Regions from separate parts of the Spongiibacter sp. IMCC21906 genome, predicted to be linked through region 1. Evidence: predicted binding sites of a transcription regulator. Region 1 holds the regulator's gene; each other region holds the start of a gene.

Region 1 (3,138 bases):
TTATCCTCCCGAGATCAGATAAAAGCTAAACTTAAAGCGGCGATTTCGGACGATATTTCCGACTGGGGGATTACCCTTAAAACAGTGGAAATTCAGGACATCAGCCCCTCTGATACCATGCAGCGAGCTATGGAAGAACAAGCCGCCGCTGAGCGCCAGCGTCGGGCGGCAGTCACCAAGGCCGAGGGCGAAAAACAAGCTGCCATTTTAGAAGCCGAAGGTCGGCTCGAGGCCTCCCGTCGCGATGCCCAAGCACAAGTTGTGTTAGCTAAAGCCAGCGGTGCGGCCATTGAGGTCGTGTCACAGGCGGTAAAAGGTGAAGAGCTTCCCGCGCTCTATTTGCTGGGTGAAAAATATGCCGATGCGCTTATTGAGTTAGCTAGCTCAAACAATACCAAAACCTTAGTGTTGCCCGCAGATTTGCCGCAAGCGCTGCGAGGCATGTTGAATAAGACCTAGGATCAAAATTTGTTATGGAACACACCTTAAGACTGGTCATCAGTTGCCCTGACCGGGTCGGTATTGTCGCCCGGGTTAGCCAGTATGTGGCGGACCAGGGTGGCTGGCTAACCGAAGCCAATTACCATGCGGATGCTGAAAGTAATTGGTTTTTTATGCGCAACGAGATTCGTGCCGCGTCGTTAACCTCTGGCGTGGAGGCATTTTGCGACGGCTTTAAAAAAATTGCTGATTCTTATGATATGCAATGGCAATTGGTAGATTCTAAGGTGAGGCGCCGAGTGGTGATTTTGGCCAGTCATGCCTCCCATTGTATTGCCGATATTTTACATCGCTGGCATAGCGGTGAGTTAGAGTGCGATATTCCCTGTGTCATCAGCAATCATGAAAATTTGCGCAGCATGGTGGAGTGGCATGGTATTCCTTTTAAGTACGTGCCCATTAGCCCAGAAACTAAGGCTGAAGCCCATCGGCAGATTATGCAGCTGACCTTGGACGCCAAGGCCGATTGTGTGGTGCTCGCCCGATATATGCAGATTATCCCACCGGAGTTTTGTGCGGCTTTCCCCGGTAACATGATTAATATCCATCATAGTTTTCTTCCTTCATTTATTGGTGCCAATCCCTATCAAAAGGCATTTGATCGGGGGGTGAAGCTTATTGGCGCGACCAGCCATTATGTGACAGAAACCCTCGATGAAGGTCCCATCATTGAGCAAGATGTCATTCGTGTGAATCACCGCCATAGCAAAGATGATATGGTGCGATTGGGTAAAGATGTCGAAAAAGCGGTGCTGGCCAGAGCGTTGCGAAACCATTTAGAGAGCCGTGTTGTGGTTCATGGAAATAAAACCGTCGTTTTTGATTGAGAAGCCCTGTAAATACAAGGCGCCGTAACAAAAATGTCATCATTAATCGTTTTAATGCAGTCATCGAAATCGTCAGCAAGGGTTTAACTGATGAGTGAGAAAACAATATTAATCGTCGACGACGAAGCCGCTATCCGAGAAATGATTCGAGTCGGGTTGGAATTGGCGGGTTATGACTGCTTAGAAGCCGGTAATGCCCAAGATGCCCACGGGATCATTGTTGATCAGCGTCCTGATCTGGTACTGCTGGATTGGATGATGCCGGTAACCAGTGGTTTGGAATTGTTACGACGTCTGCGCCGAGAAGAGTTAACCAAAAACTTATTGGTGATTATGCTCACGGCTAAAGACGATGAAGATAATCGCGTTCAAGGTTTGGACGTGGGTGCAGATGACTACATCACCAAGCCTTTTTCGTCCCGAGAATTGATGGCTCGTATCAAAGCTGTGCTACGCCGCAGTGGTGGCCAAAACGATGAAGAGAGCATTGAAATCAAAGGCTTGAAACTCGATCCGGCCAGTCATCGCGTATTTGCCAATCAGTCGCCCCTCGACATGGGACCTACTGAATTTAAGCTGCTTAAGTTTTTTATGACCCACCAAGAACGGGCCTACAGCCGTGGTCAACTTTTGGACCAGGTGTGGGGTACCAATGTTTATGTGGAGGAGCGCACGGTTGACGTCCATATTCGTCGTCTACGCAAAGCGTTGTTCACCGATACCCGTGATTTTGGTCAGCTAATACAGACGGTGCGGGGTACAGGCTATCGATTTTCTGCAACGGGTATAAGCGCATAACGTGTTAATGCAGAACTACAGCTGGAAGACTGAGCTTCTTAAAGTCTGCTTGCCTTTGGCAGCTGTTGCTCTGCTGAGCGCATTCTTAGATGTCGGCATTTGGCCGCTTTTTATTGCAACAATAATTACCTGTGGTTGGCTGCTTCGACAGTTGCAAAAGCTTAGCGATTGGCTGCAAACCAGTGTTGATAGTGAGCCGCCGGAGGCGATAGGGATGTGGGGCCAAGTTTTAGATAATATTTACGATCTGCACAAGCAGTCGCGGCAAGACAATAGCCGTTTGATAGCAATGATCGATTATTTGCGTTCGTCCTTTGCCTCGATGTCTGATGCGGTAGTGATGCTGGATGCCGCTGGTAATATTGAGTGGTGTAATCTCGCTGCTTTGGATTTGCTGGGATTACGACAAGAGGAGGATATCGGCCGGCAATTGGTAAATCTTCTTCGTACCCCGGTCTTCTTACGCTACTTTGAGGCGAATGACTTTAAAGCCCCGTTGGAAATGTATTCCCCGGTAAACGGTCATATCCATCTCAGCGTGAGTGTGAGTTATTTTGGTCAAGGTAACCGCCTGCTTTTTGCCAGAGATGTTACCCGCACTCATCGTCTTGAAAAAATGCGTAAAGACTTTGTTGCCAATGTCTCCCATGAGTTACGCACGCCGTTAACCGTCATTAATGGCTACCTGGAAACCTTTGCCGAGCATGGCGGTGAGAATCCTCGCTGGGACAGGGCGATTAAGCAAATGCTTCAGCAGTCTAAGCGTATGCATAATCTGATTCAGGATTTGATGCTGCTTTCTCGTCTCGAAACCTTGCCCGCTGCTGCAGAGCAAGAAACCATAAAGCTGCGTTCATTGATGGAAATGATTGCCGAAGAACTGGCGGCGGCGGCAAAAGGTGATCGCATTGTGACGATTGAGTGCGATGAAGCGGTGCATTTAAAAGGCAGCTATGCAGAACTGCGCAGTGCGTTTTCTAATCTGGCCGTGAATGCAGCTCGCTATACTGAA
Region 2 (3,138 bases), 710 kb from region 1:
TCTTGTACGGCGGTTTGATAATGTTCATTCACACTGAGCTGGCCGCGATGATCGGCCTCAAGGCCAATCGTCGACAACTTGAGATTGTCGGTGTTGCCACTGCGGCCATTACACCAAAGCAAGGCGTCACAATGCAGACGTTTTCCCGATTTGAGATACAAGGTAACGCCGTTATCGTCTGCCTCAACCTTCTCATATTCTTCCCGGTGCCGCATCATCACACCGGTATAGCGCAGGTGATAACTAAGGGCGTCAGAAATTTCATCGTCAAGAAACTCCAACAAGCGATCCCGGGTATTCACCAGCTCAACTTTCATACCAATGCCCGAAAAAATCGACGCATATTCACAGCCAATTACCCCGGCCCCGTATACGATGATTTTTCGTGGGGTGTTGGTCATCTTCAAAATACTGTCGCTGTCATACACCCGCGGGTGATTAAAATCGATATCGGCTGGGCGATAAGGCCTCGACCCAGTAGCGATCACAATTTGCTTGGCAGTCAGCTTGCTCTGCTTGCCGTCCTCACGTAATACCGCAATGCTATGCGCATCGACAAACTCGGCCTGGCCGTGAATAAGGGTGATATTGTTGCGGTAGTAAAAGCGGCTGCGCATTGCCACCTGCTGAGAAATAACATCTTCAGCATGACTTAACAGCTTGGGGTAAGTCAGTGTTCGGGGGTCACCCAAATCTCGAAAAATCTGAGTTTGATTAAATCGAATAGCCTGACGCACCATATGTCTAAGTGCCTTGGAGGGAATCGTACCCTGATGAGAACAGGCGCCGCCGACCAGCGATTGCGCCTCAACCACCGCCACAGTACGGCCATGTTTACTGGCATTTAAGGCCGCCGATTCACCTGCAGGACCACTTCCCAGTACCACAACGTCGTAATCATATGCCATGTATTGACTTCCTCTAAGCTAAAATACTGGTTCCACAGGGTGACTCTTTCACTAAAATACGAGTGCCAAAGCAGAACCACAACTGCGGTTGGCAATCTCGCCTTTTACTGCGTTGAGAATTAAACTTGCGGTTTTAGCAATAGGCCAATGCAGTGACTACTCAAACACACTACAAAACATGCTACGGCCTAAAATGGATGACCAGTCGTCATCCCGCTATTCGTCGCTTAAAGCGCCGTCAAAATAGCAACGCCCTACACGGCAACAAAACCTGGAACGCCAGCTTGATATTGGTGGACTACCTTCAGCAACACCCCCTGCCAGAACAAAGTCGAGTATTAGAGCTAGGTTGTGGCTGGGGCTTGTCTGGTATTTACTGTGCAAAGCAGCAACACCGTGTTACCGGACTGGATGCGGACAATGAAGTCTTTGCCTTTTTGGAGCGACAAGCAAGCCTCAATGAGGTTGAGATTAACACGTTGCACCAGGATTTTTCGAGCATTCGTGCCGAGCAACTTGCCAATATTGACGTACTTATTGGCAGTGATATTTGCTTTTGGGATCAAATGGCAGAAGATCTTTTTCACTGCCTGACTCTGGCATTAGCAAGCGGTGTTAAAAAAATCATTATCAGCGACCCCAATCGACCACCTTTTTTGGAAGTCGCCGAGGCCTGTATTAATGATCATTTTGCCGAGTTAATCCCATGGCAAAGTCAGGCAGCCAACCGGCCCAAGGGCAGTATTTTGCTAATTGAAAACGCCTGATTAATTCATTGTATATGAGTTGCAGTAAGCGGCCTTGTAGCGTGGTACCCCCAGACAGCGCCACGCCAAAGCAGAGCACGCCTATAACTCAAATACCGGCAAAATTGTCGTAATTCTGCAATATTATTATCACCGTAATGCAAACTGCAGGCGTTAGTGTGTTTCATATGAGGACACTAATATGCGCTTAATACAGTCGATCAATCAGTTTGATGTGCGGATGTTTATGGCCTGTGTCAGCACACGGCACCAGCGACAATTATCCCGCATCGCTTACGGCATATCAAAGACCGGCGATGGCTACGCTCAGCTAGCTCTCCCTCTCTTAATATGCAGTTTAGGCATTCAATTCGGTCAGGAATATTTGTTGGCCGTGCTAGCCAGTTTCGCTTTCTGGTTGCCATTGTACTGGGTGCTTAAAAACACCTGTCGGCGCCGGCGCCCACCCGTTGCCATCCCCACTTTTTGCGCCTCTATCATCGCCTCCGATGAATTTAGTTTTCCGTCGGGACACACCGCCGCGGCGTTTTTGCTCGCGACCATGACCGTGCTCTTTTTTGGCGTGATCGGTGCCCCACTCTTTATTTGGGCCACTGCGGTGGCTGCTTCCCGCGTCATTTTGGGGGTTCACTTTCCCACCGATACCTTAGCCGGTGCCGCACTGGGTATCAGCATTGCTCACATCGGCCACAACTTGGTCATGGCCTGAGCTGGCTTAACCTCCCCCCGGAATCCAATATGAAAATACTTTACGGTGTACAAGGTACCGGTAACGGCCATATCTCCCGGGCAAGAATGATGGCCAAGCACCTTGCCAGCCGGAATGTAGATGTACAATTTTTGTTTAGCGGCAGAGCTTTCGACAAGTATTTCGATATGGATGTCTTTGGCGATTATCAGCTTCGCCACGGGCTAAGCTTTGCCACTAAAAACGGCAGCATCAGCAACCTTCATACCCTACTGCAAACCAAACCCATGCAATTTATAAAAGATATTCGCAGTTTGGATTTAGACGATGTGGATGTGATTGTGACAGACTTTGAGCCCGTCACTGCGTGGGCAGGACGGCTTAAAAACAAGCCGGTGGTGGGCATTGGTCACCAATATGCCTTTGGTTACCCCGATGTTCCCCAGCGTGGACTGGATTATAAAAACCGCTTAATTATGCGTTACTTTGCCCCGGCCAAACACCGTATTGGCTTGCATTGGAGCCACTTTAACGCCCCCATTGTACCGCCTATTATCAACCCGGAAGAAGCGCTGCTGCCGCCAGTGCAGCCGCCTCAATTTGTGGTGTATCTGCCCTTTGAAGACCAGCAAAAAGTGACCGCAGTTCTCCAGAGCATTCCCGGCTATCGTTTTATTCAGTATTCCCCTGACCTTATTGACCGCGAACTGGGTAACGTCAGCCAACGCGCAACGAGCCTCCACGGTTTTAAAAAGGATTTATGCAGCGCCCAAGG
Region 3 (3,138 bases), 720 kb from region 1:
CGAATCAGCCACAGCGTTGATAGCGGTTTGGCCAGCAACGATAAAGCATAAAAAAATACGGAATTGCGAGCGTTGATATGCACCGGCAATATCGGCGCGCCCGCTTTTTCGGCAAATTTTATAAAGCCATTACGCCAGCGACCATCGCGAATACCGTGGGGACCAAACCGGGAGACTTCTCCGGCAGGAAAAATAATCACTGCCCCCTCGCCTTGCAGGTGCTGATGAATCGCCTGAACATTTTCTTTGCGATTGCGCTTGCCACTCATATTGTCGACAGGCAATAACATGCTACGCAGCGGCTTGAGTGAATACAGCAGTTCGTTGGCAACCACTTTGACATCGCTGCGTACTTCAGACACCAATTTCAGCAAAGCCAAACCATCTAAACTGCCAATGGGATGATTGGAAATAATCACCACTTTGCCATTCACAGCAATGCGTTCTTTATCCAGAGCGCTAACCGCGTAGCTGAAATCAAAGTATTCCAAGGCTTTATCGACAAAATCCAAACCTTGTAAATACGGATAGTCCCGTTCAAATTGCTTGAACTCCGCCTCATGAAATAAGTACTTAAGCAGCGCCGTCACCGTACGGCGCAAGCGCGGGCTGTCTTTTGCAAACTTGGGAAAGCGTTGATCTAATACCGCGTCTACAGAAATCACTTATCGTTTACCTTTTCAATGCCGACTAACCGGCGCGACGCATGGGTAACACGTCCGCAGTGGCGGGTTGCCCTTCTGCATTTAGGCTTGCTAATAACACGTGCTTTTCAGTCCACTGTAAGAGTTCTAAACCACCATCATGGTTTTCGGCCATGGCGGTACAGTTCTCTATCCAATCGCCGTCGTTGCAATACAATATTCCGTCAATGGTTTTTAACGCTGGCTGGTGAATGTGGCCGCAAATAACACCATCCAGGTTACGACGAGCGGCTTCTTCAACGGCGGCACGTTCAAATACATCAATCACTTGGCGGGCATTGGGAATACGCTGTTTGATATAAGTCGCCAGCGACCAGTAATGCTTGCCAAAACGGCGCCGTAAAAAATTAGCCCAGCGATTGAGGAATAACAGCAGATCGTAGGCGTAGTCGCCGATAAGGTTTTCCCATTTACTGAGACGGATATGTTCATCAAGGCAATCGCCGTGAAACATCAGTAAGCGTTTGCCTGAAACCGTGGTGTGAACAGCTTCTTTCTTGATTTCGATAGGGCCAAAAATATGACCGACATAATCACGGAAGGGCTCATCGTGATTACCGGGGATATAGACAATTCGCGTGCCATTATTGGCTTTTTTGAAGAGAGTGCGTAGCACTTCGTAATGATTAGGCGGCCAAAAAAGACTACGCTTCATTGCCCAAAGGTCAACCACATCGCCAACCAGATAGATGGTTTCGCACTCGACCTGTGACAGAAAATCCAGCAGGTAGTCTGCTCGACAATCTTTAAAGCCCAAGTGGATATCAGAAAGCCACAGCGTTTTGTATTTCAGCCTTGTCTTCACATCATGCATCCTCTCTATGCATTTGTGGCAAGACTAATACTGAAAGATGACAGCAGCAGGACTATTTGAGGACAGTTTTATGACAACAGAGGCAGGACATTCCTGCCAAACAAGCTACGGCAGGAGAGATCGTCCGTTTTAACTTAGTCGGCTAAACACTCTGGATAGTATTGACGCAACATCGCGTTCAACTTTTCAGAATCTAACGGTTTACTGGAGAAGCCTTTAATATGCCCCTGACGCTCCGCCATTTCTTTATCGGCAGGGTTTAAGGAGGTTGTTAACATCACCACCACCGCACCCGCCTTTTGTTCATCTGGCAAGTTTTCATAGGCATCGAGAAACTCCCAGCCATTCATTTTGGGCATATTGATATCCAGAAAAATCAAATCTGGCTGAGGATAGCTCCCATCCACCGAGCCGGTCAGATAATCCAGAGCCTCTACGCCGTTACCCACCTCATCAATACGCTTGGCAAAGCCATTATTTTCTATCAGCAAACGGTGGACAAAATTAGTGGCCTTGCAGTCGTCAACCAACAATACCAAGTCAAGCTTTTTCACTGTTAACCTCCTTTAAGGTGAAGTAGAACGTGGAACCAACATCCACTTCCGACTCCACCCAGATTTTACCACCGTGAGCTTCTACTATTTTTTTGCAGTGCGCCAAACCTATCCCTGTTCCCTCAAAAGCATCTCGGGAATGCAGCCGTTGAAAGATTAAAAATATCCTATCCAATGACCGCTCTTCAATGCCTATACCATTATCGCTTACTGAAAACAGCCAGTGATCCGGCATTTTCTGAACGGTAATTTCGACCTGAGGCGGTACGCCCTTTCGACTAAATTTAATTGCATTACTAATAAGATTTTGAAACAGCAGCCGCAGCTCCACCGCCAAGCCTTTAACATTAGGCAATTGCTCGTAGTGAATTGACGCACCCGACTCATCCAAGCGTTGTTTTAAGTCACTACAAACCTGGTCCACCACTAATTGTAAGTCAAGCTCTTCCCGGTCTGCGGTCACACCCAAACGACTGTAGTCCAACAAGCCTTTAATCAAATCAGACATTCGAGACGAGGAGTCGTCCATAAAACCCAAAAACGTCATCGCCTGGGAATCCAGCGATGCCCCATAATACTGCCGGAATAAGTCGATAAAACTGCGTACTGTCCGCAATGGCTCCTGAAGGTCGTGGGAGGCGATATACGCAAACTGCGCCAATTCATGGTTAGCTTGAGACAGCTTTTCGTTATGATGCTGTAGCGCCACTTCTGCGGCCTTGCGCTCTTCCATTTCTTTAAGCTCTGCCCGGCGCCGCTCTTGTAAAGCAGCTGAAAAATCAGCAAAACCTCTGGCCAGAGAACCCAACTCACCCGGTGCAGAAACCGGCACATCCGCTTCAGAGAGAGCCAGGCGACGCGTTCGCAATGCCCAGTTCATTTGAGAAATGGGGTGAACTATCTGCCGCGCGGCGGCCCAGGATAACGTTGCGGCAACCAATAGAATAAAGATCAGAAACAACAGCACTTTATTTCGAAGAGCGATATTGGGTGCCAGAATAGTGCTGGCCTCTTCTGAGGAGAAAACAAAGATATAATCACGCTCGGGGTTGGGGCCAAACACCAC
Region 4 (3,138 bases), 1.1 Mb from region 1:
CCGGTGCCGACATGGGTGTAATAACGCTGGGTATTTCCCTCCTGGCGCACAATAGAAATCAGCTTGCCATGCACCTTCAAACCCGGCACACCAAGGATGACGTTAACGCCACCGTCGGTGAGGCGCTGGGACAAGGCGATATTTGCCTCTTCATCAAACCGTGCCTGCAGCTCTACCACCACCGTGACTTCTTTGTGGTTGGCCACCGCATTCAGCAAGGCATCCACCACATGGGAGTTAGATGCCACCCGATAAAGACTGATTTTGATACTTTTAACTGAGGGGTCGATGGCCGCTGTTTTTAGCAAATCGGTCAGGTAATCAAAGCTGTGGTAAGGATAATAAAGCAGTACATCCTGATCGCGGATACAGCTCAGAATATTGTCAGCTTTGGCAATTTCAGCATGGGGAATATTCGGCAACGGTTTTAACTCTAAATACGCCGGCCCTAAATTGGGAAAGCGCATAAAATCTTTAGAGTTGTGATAACGACCGCCAGGAATCATCGAATCCAAACGCCCTAAACCCAAACGTTTGACCAAATATTCCAGCAAATCATTGGGCATGGCACTGTCGTAAACAAAGCGCACCGGATCGCCTTTTTTACGGCGCTTCAGGCTCTGGGCCATCTTCTCGACAAAGGTCTGGGTCAGCTCTTCGCTTAATTCCAATTCGGCGTCACGGGTCAGCTTTATGGTATAGGCATCGGCGCTGTCCAGCGGGAAAATACCGCGAAACACCTCCTGCAAGCACACCCGAATAATATTCTCCAAGGTGATGATTACCTTGCCCCGTTTGCCCTTGCGGCTGGGGATGCGAATAAAGCGATCAAGCCGGGAAGTGGGAATTTCCAGCAGCGCAAACCGGGTTTGCCCTTCAAAGCCCAAACGAATAGCCAAATAGATAGACGCATCATTAAGCTCTGGCACCGGATGACTGTCGTCCAGCAGAATCGGCACCAGCTCTTGCTGAATATGGCTATAAAAATAGCGTTTTACATATTCCTGCTGAGTGTCATCCAATTGTTTTTCATTGATGATGTATATTTTTCGACGCTGTAGTTCTTTTAGTAACTCGGTATAGGTCGTATCAAAACGACGTTGCAGCTTGAGCACACTCTGGCGAATTTCTTCCAGCAGCTGCTTATAATCTTCTTGTTTAGATGGCGTAGAGAACGCCGCCAAACGACGAACATCCGCCACTCTTACCCTAAAAAACTCATCAAGATTATTAGAGAAGATGCCCAAATAACGAATGCGCTGTATCACCGGTACTTTAGGATCAGCCGCCTCTTGCAACACCCGCTCATTAAAAGACAACCAGCTAAGTTCCTTGGCAATCCAAGCCTGCTTATCACCGGTACCCGACATCGACAACCCCTAACATAAATCATTTAGCGGCATAGAGTAGCCGCCCTGCGTGTCATTTTAATGACATATTACAGCAGTCGCATTTCGCTCACACTGCCATTACACTGAAAAAGCCTTCGTCACTACGATATTGGAATAGCCGTCCCAATGCCCCAAAATACAGAGTCCTACGCCGCCCTAGATCTGGGCTCAAATAGCTTCCATTTGCTGATTGCCAGTTTTCAAGACGACCAGTTAAAAGTCCTTGATCGCCATAAAGATATGGTTCGATTGGCAGCCGGTTTAGATGAAAATGGCAACCTTAGCGACGAAGCCCAAAGCCGCGCACTAGATAGCCTGGCTAAAATGGCCAACCGCCTTAGCAGTGTTCCCAAAACACGGATTCGCGTCGTCGGCACCAACACTTTGCGAGCCGCCAACAACGCGGCTGACTTTATGAGCAAAGCCGAAGCCCTGCTCGGTGTTCCCATTAATATTATCTCCGGCACCGAAGAAGCACGCTTGGTTTATCTAGGGGTTGCCAAAGACTTCGCCCCCGGCGAACGCAGCCGCCTCGTCGCCGATATCGGCGGTGGTTCCACCGAAATCGTCGCTGGTAATCATGTCCCCAGACAGCTTGAAAGCCTGCCCATGGGCTGCGTCAACTTCAGTATGCGCTATTTCCCCAATGGCGAAATCAGCGAGAAAGGCTTTAAAAAAGCGGTCAATGCAGGCCGTCGGCTGATATCGCCGTTTGTGGAGCAATATAGAGGCCAATGGCAAGACGCCGTCGGTTCCTCCGGTACAATTCGCGCAATCGGCCGCATTATGGACGAACAGAACCTCAGCGATGCCGGTCATATTACCCGAGCCGGTATGGAAGCCGTCAAAGAACAATTACTCAGCGCTGATAATGTCACAAAACTTGATATAAAAGGGCTGACAGACGACCGAGGCGATGTTTTTCCCGGCGGTTTCTCGGTGCTCTACGCCCTCTTTCAAGAACTGGATATACAGGCAATGCACGTGTCCACTTTTGCCGTTCGCGAAGGCATCGTCTACGATCTGGCCGGGCGCCTACACCACCGCAACGACACCCGCGACCAAACCATCAGCAAATTGATCCAGCAATTTACTATCGACAGTAAACAAGGTGACAGAGTTGCCGCCCTCTGCGAAAAATGGTTCCCGGTGATTCAAACTCACTGCACCACCCCCGCCAGCGAAGCCATAGAACTGCTCCGTTGGGGGGCACAGCTCCACGAGCTGGGCCTGGCCATCGCCCATGGTGGCTACCACAAACATGGCGCCTATATTCTCACTTACGCCGACATGCCCGGTTTCTCCCGTCAAGAACAAGCCCGTTTGAGCTTTTTGGTGCTAAACCATCGCCGCAAACCCAAACCCCCATCCACACTGGTTTACGGCGTCACACCAGATTGGCTGCTTGCCACCCTCCTCCGGCTGGCCTGTATTTTTTACCGTCGGCGCCAAACCATCCCTTTGCGAAATGACATCACCCTGCACTGCGAAATGCCCGACACCTTAAGCCTGACCCTGCCCGCCAGCTGGATGGAAGACAATCCCCTCGTCGTTGCCGACCTGGAAGAAGAAGTCGAACTTCTCAAAAAAGGCACCGATATCAAACTCAACCTGCAGGTCAGCAACTAATCCAAAGCATAACTATGCAGAAGCCCGCCCTGCGCGTTACAATGACCTTAAGCAAAACAAGCGCTGTTTTTGGGGCCGATTTGGATTCGACGCCGGTAACAAAGCTCTGTGGTGCATG

Evidence for each region. Region 1 encodes PhoB, which activates phosphate uptake and scavenging genes when phosphate is short. Its sites were predicted from a motif close to TGTCATAAANNTGTAACA; they were not measured.
Region 2: IMCC21906_RS07640 (phosphatase PAP2 family protein) is a predicted target of PhoB. The motif match lies at 1,781-1,798, and genes of this name have one in related genera.
Region 3: IMCC21906_RS07615 (UDP-2,3-diacylglucosamine diphosphatase) is a predicted target of PhoB. The motif match lies at 1,577-1,594, and genes of this name have one in related genera.
Region 4: ppk1 (polyphosphate kinase 1) is a predicted target of PhoB. The motif match lies at 1,421-1,438, and genes of this name have one in related genera.

The regions. Positions count from the first base shown of each region.
Region 1 is NZ_CP011477.1:2,388,503-2,391,640, reverse strand. It holds gene IMCC21906_RS11060 (SPFH domain-containing protein) at 1-459, shown strand, start outside; gene purU (formyltetrahydrofolate deformylase) at 474-1,328, shown strand; gene phoB (phosphate regulon transcriptional regulator PhoB) at 1,419-2,126, shown strand; gene phoR (phosphate regulon sensor histidine kinase PhoR) at 2,134-3,138, shown strand, end outside.
Region 2 is NZ_CP011477.1:1,675,039-1,678,176, reverse strand. It holds gene sthA (Si-specific NAD(P)(+) transhydrogenase) at 1-908, opposite strand, end outside; gene IMCC21906_RS07645 (methyltransferase) at 1,061-1,675, shown strand; gene IMCC21906_RS07640 (phosphatase PAP2 family protein) at 1,857-2,384, shown strand; gene IMCC21906_RS07635 (MJ1255/VC2487 family glycosyltransferase) at 2,414-3,138, shown strand, end outside.
Region 3 is NZ_CP011477.1:1,668,543-1,671,680, reverse strand. It holds gene IMCC21906_RS07620 (lysophospholipid acyltransferase family protein) at 1-665, opposite strand, end outside; gene IMCC21906_RS07615 (UDP-2,3-diacylglucosamine diphosphatase) at 691-1,509, opposite strand; gene IMCC21906_RS07610 (response regulator) at 1,653-2,072, opposite strand; gene IMCC21906_RS16305 (ATP-binding protein) at 2,059-3,138, opposite strand, start outside.
Region 4 is NZ_CP011477.1:17,226-20,363, forward strand. It holds gene ppk1 (polyphosphate kinase 1) at 1-1,370, opposite strand, end outside; gene IMCC21906_RS00065 (Ppx/GppA phosphatase family protein) at 1,518-3,020, shown strand; RNA gene ssrA (transfer-messenger RNA) at 3,092-3,138, shown strand, end outside.